DNA from 3 places in the Micrococcoides hystricis genome. Region 3 is predicted to be linked to each of the others. Evidence: riboswitches for the same ligand, from Rfam matches in the RefSeq annotation. Region 3 holds a riboswitch; each other region holds the start of a gene.
What was found. Region 3 has a riboswitch for S-adenosylmethionine ahead of ACFFFR_RS11110 (flavin reductase family protein). Riboswitches for the same ligand answer to the same signal wherever they lie in the genome.
Positions count from the first base shown of each region.

Region 1: it holds a riboswitch for S-adenosylmethionine, as region 3 does, so the genes downstream of both, ACFFFR_RS10390 (acyl-CoA dehydrogenase family protein) here and ACFFFR_RS11110 (flavin reductase family protein) in region 3, are expected to answer to the same signal.
Region 2: it holds a riboswitch for S-adenosylmethionine, as region 3 does, so the genes downstream of both, ACFFFR_RS07200 (acyl-CoA dehydrogenase family protein) here and ACFFFR_RS11110 (flavin reductase family protein) in region 3, are expected to answer to the same signal.

Region 1 covers NZ_JBHLUB010000032.1:17,554-23,079, reverse strand. Annotated here, with positions in the region: gene ACFFFR_RS10395 (acyl-CoA dehydrogenase family protein) at 1-1,212, opposite strand, end outside; gene ACFFFR_RS10390 (acyl-CoA dehydrogenase family protein) at 1,209-2,462, opposite strand; SAM riboswitch class IV at 2,607-2,722, opposite strand; gene ACFFFR_RS10385 (bifunctional 3-phenylpropionate/cinnamic acid dioxygenase ferredoxin subunit) at 2,949-3,299, shown strand; gene ACFFFR_RS10380 (GcvT family protein) at 3,308-5,526, shown strand, end outside.
Region 2 covers NZ_JBHLUB010000029.1:58,424-63,949, forward strand. Annotated here, with positions in the region: gene ACFFFR_RS07195 (LLM class flavin-dependent oxidoreductase) at 47-1,450, shown strand; SAM riboswitch class I at 1,497-1,594, shown strand; gene ACFFFR_RS07200 (acyl-CoA dehydrogenase family protein) at 1,665-2,888, shown strand; gene ACFFFR_RS07205 (acyl-CoA dehydrogenase family protein) at 2,916-4,211, shown strand; gene ACFFFR_RS07210 (hypothetical protein) at 4,297-4,659, opposite strand; gene ACFFFR_RS07215 (HAD-IC family P-type ATPase) at 4,754-5,526, opposite strand, start outside.
Region 3 covers NZ_JBHLUB010000032.1:173,473-178,998, forward strand. Annotated here, with positions in the region: gene ACFFFR_RS11100 (acyl-CoA dehydrogenase family protein) at 1-843, shown strand, start outside; gene ACFFFR_RS11105 (fumarylacetoacetate hydrolase family protein) at 871-1,716, shown strand; gene ACFFFR_RS11110 (flavin reductase family protein) at 1,837-2,376, opposite strand; SAM riboswitch class IV at 2,390-2,522, opposite strand; gene hisD (histidinol dehydrogenase) at 2,609-3,919, opposite strand; gene ACFFFR_RS11120 (mechanosensitive ion channel family protein) at 3,988-5,526, shown strand, end outside.

The DNA of each region.
Region 1 (5,526 bases), 160 kb from region 3:
CGGGCCGGGCGCGGTCCCATTGACCAAGAAGTCCCCGATGATCCGGTTCCGGTAAATCACCGGGTTGTGCTGAGCCAGCACGCGGGCGTTGCGCCAGTACCGGTCCAGCCCCAGCGGCTCAGTGACAGCTGTGGCCCCACCAACGCTGAACGCGTGGTTGATCGCCCACAGGCTCTGCTGAGAGATCACCTGCTGCGCCTGATATGTCGCCACATCCAGCGCCGCCAACTCCGCGGCCGTAACCTCCCCGGTAATTTCGCGGGCCTGCACCCGTTCGAATTGCCGGATCAGCGACTCGAACACGGCGCGGGCCCCGTAGGCGGCCGCAGAGACCTCACCCAACACCTGCAGCACCTGCGGATCCCGGGACGGTACCTGCGCGGCTGCGTGGGAGAACGTCCGACGGCGCTGCCGCACATACCGCACGAATTCCCGCTCGGCGCCGGTGACCAGCCCGGCCAACGCCGCCAGGTGCACGGTCTGCGCCAGCGCCTGCAAGCTATTCGGCGCATCATGATCGCTCAGGCCCTCGCCCGGCCGGGAGACTTCCGCCGGGTCCACCACAACATTCTCGAACACCGTGGTGCCGGATGCGGAGAGCCGCTGGCCGAAACCGTCCCAGTCATCCACCTGCCGCACACCCGGCGCATCCGCCCGTACGGCCAGACCGCGTACCGAGCCGTCGACCTCGGCGGTCACCAGAATCCAGTCTGCGTACAGGCTGCCCGTCGAGTAGTATTTCCGGCCATTGAGCAGCCAGCTGCCATCGGGCTGCACCGTCACCGTCGTGGTGTGCTCGCCCAGCACCCCGTTGACCTCGGTCACCGCGTTCCCGACCACCTCCCCGGCCGCAATCCGGCGGAACCACCTGTCTCGGTACTCCTGATCCGGGTTGGCGAGCACCATCTCCACGTGCAACTGATGGGCCCGCAGCGCCTGCACCAGATTGGAATCGGCGGCACCCAGCTCCACCACGAACGGATAGAACTCACTCAGGCTCAGCCCGGCGCCGCCGTACTCGGTGGGTACCCGCAGGCTCGTGTAGCCGGCCGCCACCAACGTCTCAACCGCGTCGTGATCCAACGCCCGCGCCCGCTCGCGCTGAGCCGCCTTCTCGGCAATCCCGTCGAACACCGGTTGCAGCCGCTCCCACGCGGCGGAAACCGGTTCATCCACTCTTTGTTCCGCAAGGTGTTCGGCAAGCTGGCTCACTTGGTCTCCTCCGGCTTCACCGGGCGGACGAAGGAATCTGGCGACGGCGTCGTCCCGTTGATCAGGTACTCGCCCACCACCCGCAGCTTGTAGTGCGCCGGATTGTGCGAGGCCAGCACCCGGGCGTTGCGCCAATGCCGGTCAAAGCCCCGTTCCCGCTGCAGCACGGAGGCCCCACCCACCTCGAACAGCAGGTTGGTGGCCGCCAGCGCGTGCTCGGACACGGCCGCCGCGGCACTGTTCACATCCGTGACCGCCTCGGTGAACAGCTGCTGATACTCCGGGCTCGTGGTGTCGCTGAGCCGGCCGGCCCGGGCCAGGTAACCTTGCAGATCGGCAGCGCCCTGCCGGACCAACTGCTTCGCCGCATAGGCGTGGGAGGCAGCCCGCCCCACCACCTCCTGCACCTGCGGATCGTCCTTCGGATACTCCGCCGCCGCGTGCCCGTAGGTGCGCTTGCGTTGCCGGACGAACCACGCCGCATCCCGCACCGCGGCCTCGGCAATCCCAGCCTGGGCGGCCGCGTGAATGAACAGCACCGCCGGTGCCACCAGCAGGCCCGCAGGGGACTCGATGTCCAGCACCTTCTCCGGATCCAGCGCCACCCGTTCGTACACCGTGGTCCCGCTGGCGGTCAGTCGTTGGCCAATCCCATCCCAGTCATCCACCCGGTTCACCCCGGCGCCCTCGGCGGGGACCACATACATCAGTGGCATGCCGGATTCCTTGGTGCCGACGACGATGAAGATCTCGTCCGCGAACAGCGCCCCTGTGGAGTAGGTCTTGGTGCCCGAATACACCTCGCCGTCCTCGGTCTGCTCCACTTCACCGGGCCCGCCGAGGGCCACCATGCCGTTGGAGATCACCTTCCCGGCACCCACCTGACGCAGCCACCAGTCGCTGATGGGCTGCGGGCTGAAGCGGTGGATCTCGGTGAACGCGAAGTGCGCGTGCAGGATCTGCGGCAGGTTGGAATCGGCCACCGCCAGCTCGATCAGCAACTCGTACAGATCCGCCACCGCGATGTCCGCTCCGCCGTAGGCCACCGGGGCCTGTAGGGCCGTGAAGCCGGAGTCCACCAGCAGTTGCACCTGTTCGTAGGGCAGTTCGCGGTTCAGCTCGCGCTCCAATGCGCCGTGGGCGATGGCGTCAAAGACCGGGCGGAAGCGTTCACGCAGCTCGTTCAGTGATGGTCGTTGGGATTGCTGCGCAGATGTCGCCGACGTGGCAGTGTCCAAGGTTGCGGTCATGGAAAAGTCCTTCGAGGAGTCGTCAAAAAGTGTTCTAGTGTTGCCGGCCGGCGGCGCGCAGGCGCACTCGGGCAGGGCGATGAGGGATGGCAAGCTCACAGGAGCTGAAAAATGAGGGGTTGGGGAAGTGTCACCCTTTCCACGGGGCAGTACTTGTCCACGGCGAACAAACCGCAGACCGAATCCTCATCTGGGGCACCCCACTACGTGCAGAGGGTTGCCGTCCAACCAGCCAGAGCTTCGCGTTGGAACTCATGATTCTGCCCCCACCCTAAGACCTCGGACCGTCGCACCGAGAACCGGCCCCGTCACAAACGTTCATCTGGGCGCTGCTCGCCCCATCCAGAGCCGCAGAATCAAGCCGCAAAACTCGCGCCAAGAAAATCATTGACAGCAAACTGTGACACAGAACACAATTGGGTATAGCGCAATGAGTTGCACTAATCACAACTTCTTATCTCCTCCTCATTCTGTTAGGAGCGTGCCATGCACAAGGTTTGCCCGCTGAAGGATCTCGCCCGCGGCGAGGCCGTCCGAATCCCGACCAGCCCACCGATCGCCGTCTTTCACACCGACGACGGCGAGCTCTACTCCATCGATGACACCTGCACCCACCAGGACGCCTCGCTGTCCGAGGGCTGGCTGGAGGACTGCACCGTCGAATGTCCGCTGCACGCCACCGTCTTCGACCTGCGCACCGGGGACGTCCACTCCCCACCGGCCAAACTTCCGGTGCGCACCCACCACGTGGAAGTGATCGACGGGGACATCTACGTCCACGAATCAGCCCAAGAACCCAACCTGCCACCGGGCGTCACGCTCGCCGGCCAAGCCTAAGGAACCCCATGCATACACCACGCGTGGTCATCATTGGCGCCGGAATCGTCGGCGCCAACCTAGCCGAAGAGCTCTGCGCCCGCGGCTGGACCAACATCACCGTTCTCGACCAAGGCCCCATCCCACTGACCGGCGGCTCCACCTCGCACGCACCCGGGCTGGTCTTCCAAGCCAACCCGTCCCGCACCATGACGCGGCTGGCCAGCTACACCGCAGAAAAGCTCGCCTCGCTGACGCGCAACGGCGTCAGCGCCTTCAACCCGGTCGGCGGCCTGGAAATCGCCACCACACCCGAACGCCTGGCGGAGCTGCACCGCCGGGCCAACTTCGCCGCACTGGCCGGGGTCGACGCCCAGGTCATCGACGCGGACCAAGCCCGCACCCTCAACCCGTTGCTGGCCGGCGACGGGGACGGCCCGGAGCTGCTCGGCGCCCTACACGTGCCCTCCGACGGCCTGGCCTCCGCCCTGCTCGCGGTGGAGCTGCTCATCGAACGCGCCACCGATGCCGGCGCCACCTTCCTACCCCACACTCGCGTCACCGCCATCGAGGAGCGCGGCGGCCGGGTCAGCGCGGTCCGCGCCGGCGAGCACCGCATCCCGGCGGACATCGTGGTCTGCTGCGGCGGCTTCTGGGGCCCGGAACTCGGAGAAATGATCGGCATGCCCATCCCGCTGGTGCCGATGGCCCACCAATACGCCACCACCACCGCTGTCCCCCAGCTGACCGAGCTCGCCAGCGCCCTGCCGGCCAACCTCATCGGCAGCGGCAATAACGCCACCCTGCCGCTGATTCGCCACCAAGACGCGGATCTGTACTACCGCCAGCACGGGGACGCCATCGGGATCGGCTCCTACGCCCACCGGCCCATGCCGACCGCCCTGACGGAACTGCCCGACGGCGAGGTCACCGCAGAGAACATGCCCTCCATGCTCGCCTTCACCCCGGCGGACTTCGCCCCACAATGGGCCCAGAGCCAAAAACTGCTGCCCGCCCTGCGTACCGCGGAGCTAGCCACCGGGTTCAACGGTATCTTCTCCTTCACCCCCGACGGCGGCTCACTGGTCGGTGAAGCCCCGCAGCTAAAGGGCTGCTACCTCGCCGAGGCCGTCTGGGTCACCCACTCCGCCGGCGTGGCCAAATCGCTGGCCGAACTCCTCGTCGACGGGTACAGCCACGTGGATCTGCGGGAGCTGGACATCAACCGCTTCGAACAGGTCCAACTCACCGAGGACTACGTGGCGGAAACCGCCGCGCAATCCTTCATCGAGGTCTACGACATCAAGCACCCCTTGGAGCCGCGCACCTCCCCGCGGAACCTGCGCACCTCACCCTTCTTCGACCGCCAGCAGCAGCTCGGAGCCTACTTCTTGGAGGCCCACGGCTGGGAGCGGCCGCACTGGTATCAGGCCAACGAGCACCTGCTGCAGCAGCTGCCCGCCGACTGGCTGCCGCCGGCCCGGGACAGCTGGGCGGCCCAGCATTCCAGCCCCATCAGCGCCGCGGAGGCCTACGCTACCCGCACCAACGTGGCCATGTATGACATGACCCCGCTGAAGCACCTGGAAGTCACCGGACCGGGCAGCCTGGCGCTGCTGGAGTCGCTGACCACCTCGATCATCGACAAACCCGGCGAACGCAAGTTCAGCTCCGTCACCTACACCCTGCTGCTGAACGACGCCGGCCGCATCCGCTCGGACATCACCGTCACCCGCTGGGGTGAAGAGCACTTCCAGATCGGCGCCAACACCGGGATCGACACCGCCTACCTGACCGAGCGCGCATTGGCCTTCAACGCTGCCAACCCCGACGCCGAGATCACCGTCACCGATGTCACGGACCAGCGCTGCTGCATCGGACTGTGGGGGCCCAACGCCCGAGAAATGCTGCGCCCACTCACCGATCAGGACCTCTCCAACGCGGCCCTGGGCTACTTCCGGGCGGCCAGCACCACCATCGCCGGCATCCCGGTCAAGCTGCTGCGGCTCTCCTACGTGGGGGAACTCGGCTGGGAGATCTACGCCGACGCCGAACACGGCCTAGCTCTATGGGACACGCTCTGGGACGCCGGCCAACCGCTGGGGTTGATCGCCGCCGGCCGCGGCGCCTTCAACGGGTTGCGCTTGGAGAAGGGCTACCGCTCCTGGGGCGCGGACATGAACACCGAACATGACCCGGATCAAGCCGGGCTCGCCTTCGCCGTCTCCGCCAAGAAGGCCGACTTCAT
Region 2 (5,526 bases), on a different contig from region 3:
GTCGTGTTTGGCAAGGTTCCTTCGGCGAGAGAGAAGAAGGAGCTTTATGAGCACCAACGCACAGCAAGCGTCCCGTCAGATCCTTTTCAACGCCTTCGACATGAACTGTGTTGCTCACCAGTCCCCAGGTTTGTGGCGCCACCCAGAGGATAAAGCTCGTGACTATAACACGATCGGGTACTGGACGCACCTAGCTAAAACCCTCGAAAAGGGCCTATTTGACGGTGTGTTCATTGCAGATGTACTTGGCACCTACGATGTCTACGGCGGGTCCAACGAGGCGCCTCTGCTGACCGGGGCTCAGGTGCCGGTCAATGATCCAGCCCTGCTAATTTCCGCTATGGCTGCCGTGACCGAGCATCTTGGTTTCGGTGTCACAGCCGGTACCGCCTACGAGCATCCGTACCCTTTCGCTCGTCGCCTCGCTACTCTCGATCACCTGACCAACGGGCGTGTTGGTTGGAACGTCGTGACCGGATACCTGCCGTCGGCAGCCCAGAACATGGGCAATGACGATCAGATGGCACACGATGAGCGTTACGATCACGCGGACGAGTACCTAGAAGTCATTTACAAGCTGTTGGAAGGCTCCTGGGAAGACGACGCTGTTCAGTACAACAAACAGACCGGTGTGTTCACTGATCCGACCAAGGTGCATCCGATCAAGCATGAAGGCAAATACTTCAAAGTTCCGGGCATTGCTATCACCGAGCCGTCAGTACAGCGTACCCCTGTTATTTTCCAAGCTGGAGCGTCGCCGCGAGGTAAAGCGTTCGCAGGTAAACACGCCGAAGCCGTTTTCGTAAACAACAACACCATCGAGACTTTGAAATCGACGGTCGCCTCTATCCGTGAGAATGCGGTCGCTGCAGGTCGCGATCCGTACGATATCCGGATCTTCACCATGCAGACCATCATCACCGGCGCGACCGATGAGGAAGCTCAAGCCAAGTACGAAGAATACGTCAAGTCCGCCGACCCCAAGGGCGCGCTAGTGCTTCTCTCCGGTTGGATGGGAGTCGATCTGTCCAAGTACGACTTGGATGATCCAATCGGTGATGTCGAATCCAATGCCATCCAATCTCTGGTCACCAGTCTTCAGACTGGAACCGCTGACAACGAACCGTGGACAGTGCGCAAGCTCAGTGAATGGGTTGGGGTAGGCGGCTTCGGACCGACTCTCGTTGGTTCTGGCGCCACCGTCGCCGAAGAGCTCATCCGCTGGCAGCGCGAAACCGATGTTGACGGCTTCAACCTGGCCTACGCCATCACCCCGGGAACCTTCGAAGACATCGTTGAATACGTGGTTCCTGAGTTGCAGGCACGCGGAGCGTACAAGACCGAATATACGGACGGCTCTTTGCGTAACAAGCTCTTCGGTGAAGGTGACAAGGTTAAGGACACCCACCCCGCGGCTTGTTACAGCCTCGCCCGCAGCCTCGTGTCCTAAATCCAGTACACAAAACTAAATATAGAGAACTCAATACGAAAGAAATCGACCATCTAGAGCAGCTGAGAGATCTGGCTCAATGACGCTGCAGCAACCGGCTCCACCACAGCGGGGACAAGGTGCTCCTGCCAGGATCGATGGAAGTTTCCTTCCCACCTCTTCTTCTGTGAGGTGGGTGGGCGCTTCCGCTTACCCGACCACAAGGAGAAGAACAATGACAAGCACACTAACCACGCAGACCACCGCTTATTGGAAACCCGCGGCTGAAGGTGAACTTGAGTACTGGGTGCCGAAGGCCCAAGCAGCCGCCGCAGAACTAGCACAAGACGTACTCGCTCGGGACGCTGCCAACCAAGAACCATTTGCCGAAGTTGAGATCCTGCGCAAGCACGACCTGATCACGGCCATCATCCCGAGTGAATTTGGTGGCGGCGGCGCAGCCTTCTCCACCGTCTTCGAGATTGTGCGGGAGCTGGCCAAAGTAGACGGCTCGATCGCCCAATTGTTCGCCTACCACAGCGTGAACGTCGCCGGAATCGGTGTCTTCGGAGACGAAGAGACAACCGCACGCCTGTGGCGCAAGATTGCAGATGAACAGGCTCTTGTCGGCGATGCCGTCAATCCGACTGATCCTCATCTGAACCTGCGTCAGGTCGGCGAGAATTTACTGCTCAACGGGACTAAGCGTTTTGCTACCGGGGCTGGAGTTGGAGAATACATCTTTGTCTTAGGTGTACTTGCTGACGGACCGAACACCGGAATCGGCCAGGCAGCTTTGGTCGGTCGAGAACAAGCCGGTGTCAAACACCACGGGGACTGGAACGCATTGGGCCAGCGGCTCTCGTCTTCAGGCTCAGTGACCTTCGAGGATGTTGAACTTGGTGCCGACGCTCTAGTCGGTCTAGACAAGGGGACCGCGTGGCAGGCTCTGATCGCGCCACTGATCCAACTGGCTTTCGTGAACTTCTACCTTGGAATCGCCGAAGGGGCGCTGGAAAAAGGCAAGACATTGATCAACCAGCGGCAGAACGCCTGGTTCTTGGCGAAGGCAGAACGCTACAACCAAGACCACATCTTCCAACGCTTAGTGGGAGAGCTCCACGCCCGGACGGTCGCGGTAGCCGCCCTGACCGAGAAAGTGAACGGAATTCTTGACGCCACGCTGGCGACTGGACGGGCACTGACGCTAGAGGCACGCAGCGAGTTAGAGGTTCAGATTGCCCAAGCCAAGGTGGTTTCCTCTGACGTGGCGACCGATGTGACCAACCGTGTCTTCGAGTTCACCGGTTCCTCCTCAGCCAAGCCAGAAACTGGGCTCGACCTGTACTGGCGGAACGTGCGCACGCACTCGCTGCATGACCCGGTTGATTACAAGAAGATCGAAGTGGGCGCCCACTTCCTGCTCGGCGAATACCAGCCCATCAGCCTCTACACCTAAGCTGCGGCACCCGAAGGATTGATGATCATGAGCGAAAAACTACCTCTACTGCGGGAACTGTTTAGCCGGATTGAGCTCGGTACCCAGCAGCGAGAAAACGACCACGAGCTCCCGGTAGAACAGGTCAAAGAGTTGTGCCGCCACGGTTTCACGGCCTTGCGTGTTCCCCGAGATTTTGGCGGTCTGGAACTGGACTGGTACCAAACGACCGAACTGCTGATTGAGCTGGCCGCAGCCGACAGCGCCATCCCACAAATCTTCCGAGGACACCTGGCAGTAGTTGAAGACGCGCGCTTCCACTACGAAAAGGATCGGCACCGGGCGGAGCAAGCTGGTGACGAACAGTCGCAAGGCGGACATGTCTCCACCGAGCGGTCATTCAAAGCCCACACCTACCAAGAACGGCTCCGGTGGTTCGCCCAAGGACAGCTAGTGGGCAACGCGTGGACGGAACCTGGAGTCGGAAACCTGACGGGTAGTCAGACACAGGTCAAACAGGTGGATAAGGATTCTGTCCGTGTGACGGGGCAGAAAATTTACACAACCGGCAGCATCTTTGCGGATCTGTTGGACGTCACAGCGATCAACGAAACCGGGCAGGAGGTGACGGTACTGGTCCCGAAGGCTCAAGACGGGGTCCGGGTGCATGATGACTGGGATGGCTTTGGTCAACAGCAAAGTGGTACCGGCGCTGCGGAGTTAGAGCAAGCGGTTGCCCCAACCTCGCAGGTACGTCCTGCCATTGAACGGTTTGGTTATCAGACAGCGTTGTACCAGCATGTGCTGAACATTGCACAAGCTGGTACGGCGCAGGCCGCCGCCGCTCACGCGGCACGGTTGTTGGCTGAACGGACACGGACCTATTCTCACGGGAATGCTCCGCGTGCCGGTGAAGACCCACAACTGTTGGCGGTCGTTGGGCAGTTGCATGCACGTGCGGCAGCGGCGAAGGCGGTTGTGCTGTCAACCTCCGCTGAGCTAGATGCTGCGGCACGCAGCGCCACCGGATCGGTGGCTGAACAGCAAGCTGCCTTTGCTGCGGTGGAGCGGGCAACCGCTGCCGCCCAGCTGGTGGTCAATGAGCTCTCCTTGGCGAACGGTACTGCGCTGTTTGATGCCCTTGGGGCATCTGCCGTCCGCAAGGTGACCGGGCTCGATCGGTATTGGCGTAATGCGCGCACGATTGCCTCGCATAATCCTCAGGTTTACAAGGCAAGGATCCTGGGTGATTTTGCGGTCAATCAGCGCACGGCTGACCCGTTGTGGAGCATCGGTGTTTCGGAGCGACTCCAGCAGGAAGGTGCAGCGGCTCTAGAGAACTAGAACCTTTACCTCAGCACAGCAGTGGGCCTGTACCGGAAAACCGGCACAGGCCCACTTTTGCTTGCTCTAGGTAGAGCGGGATGTTTTAGTTGCTACGGCGAGGGCTTGGGGCTCCGCCTTCGGAAGCCCAGTCCGAAGCAGCTTCGCTGCCGCCGAGCTCTGGATCAGAAACCACGTCAGGCTTGTGATTAGGGGTAGCGTTGTCCTTGTCATTGCCGTCACGACCAGTGAGGTCGGTGACGGTGTCGACAACCTTGTTCACAGCCTCTGGAGCGTGCTCGCGAACGTTGTCAGTGACATCGTGAATGGTGGACTGAACTTTAGGGTCCTCCCAGATGCGACGAGCTTCGTCTTTCATACGTTCGTAGCTGTCACGACCGGAACGGGAACCGAGGACAAAGCCAATTCCTACACCAAGTCCGAGGGTGAGTAGTCGACCGATTTTCATATTTTCCTCCTAGCCTGAGCTCATCACCATTAAAGTGCTAAGCGCGCTTGTCATCTTTAATTTATCTGGTTCGAGCCAAGAATCGAAGTCTTAGTTACCCAGCTTTCGCTGTTGGCGTTTCTTCTGCTTCTTCGATGTCGAGAACGATCGGGTCCAAGGGGGCCAACGGATACTTCTTCCGGTGCCACCGGTGAATACCTTCGATGGCGGCCATCCCCACAGTGGAGACGATGCCCACGGCCCACCACAATGGTGCATCGGGGAGCTGGAACTGGTGGAAGAACAGCGAAATGGGAACCGTCAGCACCAGGACCAGCAAGACGTACAGCGAGACGATCAGGATGATCTTCTTGGCATTCAGCGGCCGGGATGCCACATTCAGCAGCCACAGGCCCAGCAACACCACAGTCACCGCCGAAGCCGTCTGGACCTGCTCCAAGGAGTAGTCGCCGTGGGTAGGAGTCAACGAGTCCTTGAGCTTGTAGGCGTATGTGTTGACCAAAACAACGGCACTGGCCACGACGAAGGCTGACGGGATCGCAAACCGCAATGCTCGTCCCAAGAAGCCAGGTACGTAGCGCCGTGGGTTGGTGAGCATGGCCAGGAAGAATGCCGGTGCACCCAAAATCAGGAAATCGATCGTGGAGTACTGCCGGGGCAGGAACGGGAACGTCCAGAGCAAGGCGCCGAACGCCAACGCAAAGAATGTCGCGAAGGTTGTCTTGGTGAGGAAGAGATTCGACAGCCGTTCCGTGTTCGCAATGACTTGGCGGCCTTCAGAAAGCACGTGGGGCAACCGGGAGAACTTGTTATCCAGCAGCACCATACGCGAAACCGCCTTGGTGGCCGGAGCTGCATCCCCCATGG
Region 3 (5,526 bases):
ACCAGCTTCCACGGCACCGCCGTGAAGGTGGACGGTGGCTACCAGGTCACCGGGTCCTGGCCGTTCATGGCTGGTACCTCCATGGCCACCCACGTCAACATGGGTGTCACCGTCGAGGGGACCGGGGAGAAGATCGTCTGCTTGGTGCCTCGCTCGGAATTGTTCATGAGCGACAACTGGGACATGCTGGGGCTGCTCGCGACCTCCAGCTTGGACTACGAGGCCAAGGACCTGTTCGTTCCAGAGAAGTTTGCCTACACAGTGGAAGGCAGTGATGGCGGTCGTCGCGGGATGACCGGCAAGCTGTCCCCGACCCTCGTCGACAGCCTGAAGCAGGCTGCTTGGTCGCAGGGCGTGGGCCGTCGCATGCTGGATGAGCTCAAGCAGCTCGCCAGCGCGGCAGCTAACCGGGAGCACTACAGCCGTGGCGATAGTGCGGTCTCCAGCGACGAGTTCTTCTACGAGTTCGCCCGTCATTATTCGCACGTGCGTGGCACGCTGGCGCTGCTGACTGAAACTTGGAGCGGCTATGAGCAGACCCTGAAGGCTGACGAAGAACCGACCCAGCAGCAGGAAACCATGGCACGGTTGGCGACCAACCTCGCCACCCGCACGGCGTTGGAGATCAGCCAGATTGCTCACCGCTTTGCTGGTTTCCAGGTTATGCGTCATTCCGCGCTGCAGCGTTTCTTCCGCGACAGCCACGCTGGTACCCAGCATCGCGGTAGCCGTCTCGCCGTGACGGCAGAATGCGGCCGCATGCTTGCCGGGGTTGTCCCGGAGGGCAGCACGTGGGGCTTCTACGAGCTAGAGATCCCAGGCCGTACGTCAACCAACCACTAGATTTCGACTCAGAAATGGAGTGCCTCCATGAAATTGGCGACACTACGTGTAGATAACAGTACCGTTGCAGCTCGCAAAGACGGTGACACCTACACCGTCATCGAGGGCTACGACAACCTGAACCAGTTGCTGGCAAACGCTGACTGGAAGACCATCGCCCAGCAGGCAGCCGACGCACAGATTGCCGAAGACGCAGCCGACCTAGCGCCAGTTGTACCGAGCCCGTCCAAGGTGCTGTGCGTAGGCCTGAACTATGCCGGCCACATCTTGGAGATGGGCCGCGAACTGCCGGAATACCCAACCGTGTTTCCGAAGTTCGCCGACACCCTCACCGGGCCGAAAGACCCGGTGGGTGCTGTCGAGGAAGATCCGGATCTGGACTGGGAAGCAGAGCTGGCAATCGTGATTGGCAAGACCGCTTACAAGGTCGCCGAAGAGGATGCCGAAGAGTACATCGCCGGCTACACCCTCGCCAATGACATCTCGATGCGCGGCTGGCAGGCTCGGACCATCGAATGGACCCAAGGCAAGATCTGGGCCAAGTCGACCCCGGTCGGCCCGTACATGGTGACCCCTGACGAGCTCGACTTCGACACCGCAATCCTGCGCACCACACTCAACGGCAACGTCATGCAGGAACACCAGATCAACGACCTGGTCTTCAAACCAGCCAAGTTGATCGAATACCTGTCCACCATGCTCCCGCTGCGCCCAGGTGACCTGATCCTGACCGGTACCCCCGGCGGTGTGGGCAAGGGACGCACCCCGGCCCTCTACATGAAGGCTGGGGACCACGTGGAAGTGTCACTGGACGGTCTGGGCAAGATCTCCACGGACATCGTCACCCCGGCGGAAGCCCCAGCGGTTCTCTAATCTTGGGCCGCGGCAGGCACCTGCCGACCACATAAACCAATAACACACAGCGCCAGCTACATCAGGTTATGCCTGAGGAAAGCTGGCGCTGTGCGGTTAAGAGATCAGCAGCTGCGTGCGCTAGCGGGCGAGGTTCTTGAACTGGGAGTTGTGGAACACGACCGGGGCGGTGCCCTCCTGCACCTCGAGGCTGTGGACTTCCAGGAGCACCACGGTGTGATCGCCCGCCGGGAACTGGCCGTAGACGGAGGTTTCAAACCACAGTGACGAATCGGCCAAGAAGAGCGGGCCGGACTGGCCCGGTACGCCCCCGTGGACGATGTCGATACCGGCGAAACGGTCGCCTTCCTTGGCTGCGAGTTGACGGCAGATATTGTGCTGACCGTCGGCGAGCACGGAGATGCCGATGCGTTCGGCCTCGCGCAACCGCGGCCAGGTGCGGGAGGTGTTTTGGACCGCAAGCGAGACTAGCACCGGTTCGAGGGAGACCCCCACCGTGAAGCTCGATGCGACCAAGGCTTCTTTGACACCGTTGATTTCCGCCGTGAGGGCCACAATCCCGGAGGGGTATTGGCCGAAGGCTTGGCGCACACTTGCCGGGTCCAGTTGGGTGTTGAGACGGGCGTTGGCGTTCGCGTTCTGGGTAAGGGCGGTGGTCATAGCAGACTCCTTGATGCAGTACTTGCCGTTCCCGATCCGTTACATGCCAAGGAACGACCGAATCCTCACCTGGGGCACCCCACTCGCTGCGGAGGGTTGCCGGTCACTCAGCCAGGGCTGCTGTTGTGTGTGTGACACTCATGATTCTGGTTTCCAGCTTAGGGGCACGGGGCCCGCAGCTGCAAAAGGTCCGTAACGGCCACGTAACTTAGCGCCACGGAGTTGAAACTTACTAGTTTTCGAAGCGCAGTTTGATGGCCTCGCCGTGGGCCGGGAGGCCTTCGTTGACGGCGAGGGCTTCGATGTTGTGCGCGATGGAGCCCAGCGCGGACTCGGAGTAGTGGATCAGCTGCTGGGAGCGCAAGAAGCTGGTTACGTTGAGCCCGGAGGAGAACTTCGCGGTCCCGGAGGTGGGCAGCACGTGGTTGGAGCCGGAGGAGTAGTCACCCAGTGGGACGGGGGAGTAGTCCCCGACGAAGATGGCCCCGGCGTTGCGGATGCGTTCGGCGACGGTGCGGGCATCGGCCGTCATGATCTGCAGGTGTTCGGCGGCGTACTCATCGACCAGTTCGATGGCGGTGTCGAGGTCCTCGACGACGAGGATGCCGGATTGTTCGCCGGTGAGCGCCTCGTTGATGCGTTTGCGGTGTTCTGCGTTACCGGCCTGGGCGGTGATGGCGGTGTTGACGGCCTCGGCGAACTCCATGGAGGTGGTCACGAGGACGGAGGCGGCCATGGGGTCATGTTCGGCTTGGGAGATCATGTCTGCGGCGACGAACTCCGGGTTGGCACTCGCGTCGGCCAGTACGGCGATCTCGGTGGGGCCGGCCTCGGCGTCGATGCCGATGACCCCGCGCAGGGCGCGCTTGGCTGCGGCGACGTAAATGTTGCCCGGCCCGGTCACCAGGTCTGCCTTGGCGCAGACAGTTTCTCCCTCGGCGTTCTTGGCGCCGTAGGCGAACATGGCGATGGCTTGGGCGCCGCCTGCCGCGTAGACCTCATCAACCCCGAGGAGGGCGGCAGCGGCCAGAATGGTGGGGTGCGGCCAGCCGTCATTGTCGGCCTGGGGCGGGGAGGCGATCGCCAAGGAGGGCACGCCTGCCGCTTGGGCGGGCACCACGTTCATCACCACCGAGGACGGGTAGACGGCCTTGCCGCCGGGGACGTACAGCCCGACGCGGTCGACGGGCACCCAGCGGTTCACGACTTCAGCGCCGACGGCCAGTTCCACGGTGGAATCGGCGGGCAGTTGGGCCGCGTGGACGATGCGGGCCCGGCGGATCGCCTCGGTCAGGGCCGAACGGATGGCCGGGTCAAGGTTTTTCAGGGCCGACGCGATGACTTCGGCGGGCACCCGCAGGGAGGCGGGCCGGACGCCGTCGAACTTCTCAGCAAGGTCAAGTAGTGCTGCTTCACCGTTGTCTTTGACCTGGTTCAAGATCGGTTGGACGATGTCGAGGGCCTCGGAGACGTCCATCAGGGCGCGGGGCACGACGGCTGCCGGGTCAAAATCTTGGGCACGCAGATCGGTGATTTTCAGCATGATTTCAGTTTAGCGAAGGTTATTCACAGCAAACGCCACTAGGCTGGAACGCGATGATGTTTCACCGCATGTTTGACACGTTCCTGTCTGTTCAACCGGAACCGACGCCCTCGGATCTGGGGGAGGTCACGGAGAAGGTGACCGAGGAGGTCGGACGCACCGTTTATACGGCCGGCCCGCTGTTTGGCACCCTGTTATCCGTGGGGATCTCCATCCTGGTGGCGATCGTGGTGACGGTGCTGTTGGCGCTGATCCTGCGGCAGGTGTTCCGGCGTTCACCGAAGACCCTGGCCGCCGCCAAGAAGATGCGCACCCCGCTGTTCTTGGCGGTGCTGTTCATGACCGGGAAAATCACCCTGAACCAGATCCCCATCGAGGGCTTCACCCTGATGTCACTGGTGCAGTGGATCCTGCTGTTTGCCGGGTTGGGCTGCATCGCGTGGCTGCTCATCAACGCGGTCAAGACCGCAGAGACGGCCATGTTGACCAAGTACGAGGGCGCCTCCGTCACGGACCGGCGCGCCCGTAAGATCCAGACCCAGACGGTCTTGATCCGGCGCATCCTGATCGTCGCGATTGTGGTGATCGTGCTCTCCATCGGGCTGCTGACCATCCCTGCGGTCCGCGCGGTGGGTGCCGGTCTGATCGCTTCGGCCGGTATCCTCTCGGTCATCGCCGGTCTGGCCGTGCAATCCTCCTTGGCCAACATCTTTGCCGGACTACAGATCGTGTTCACGGACGCCATCCGGGTGGGCGATGTGGTGCAGGTGGAAGAGTACTTCGGCACGGTGGAAGACATCACCTTGACCTACGTTGTGGTCAAGATCTGGGACGAGCGCCGCGTCATTTACCCCTCGACGTTCTTCACCACCAATCCGTTCGAGAACTTCACGCGTACCGGCTCCTCCGCCTCGGGCACGGTCGAGTTCGAGGTTGACTGGTCCGTGCCGGTGGACGCCATGCGGGCGCGGTTGAGCCAGCTGGTGGAATCCACCGACCTGTGGGACGGCCGGGACCGCTCCATCCAGGTGACCGAAGCCTTGGGCGGGATGATCAAGGTCCGCATCGTGGTCTCCGCAGCGAACACCGGTAATCTGTGGGACCTGCGGGCACTGGTGCGCGAGGACATGATCAACTTCCTGCGGGCCGAACACCCAGAGTCCATCTACCGGCAACGTTTCACCGCCGAGGAACTCCCGATGGCCTCCGGCACCGAAGCCGATGAAGACTCCGAGACGGACAGCGCTAAGGCAGGTAGCGCAAAGGCGAACAACGCTGAACAGCCGAAAGACCGTGAAGAACCGGCAGCCCGGCCGGTGGATCAGAGTTCCAGCCGGGTTGAACCGCTGGAACCTGCGCCCCGGCTGCAGACACTGGATGACATCTTCGCCGAAGGCAGCGTGGCCCGCGGGTCGCTGCCGAAGATCCAACCGCAAACCGGTGGGGCAGTCCCGCTGCAAGAAGCGGAGAGCGACGAAGAAGAAGAGACCAGCACCTCGACAACCCCGCTGACGGTACAGTCGGCGGACTCGGCCATGTTCACCGGCTCCATCACCGCGTTGGAGCGCGGTCTGGACTACATGGGCCCTGGCGACGACGTGTACAAG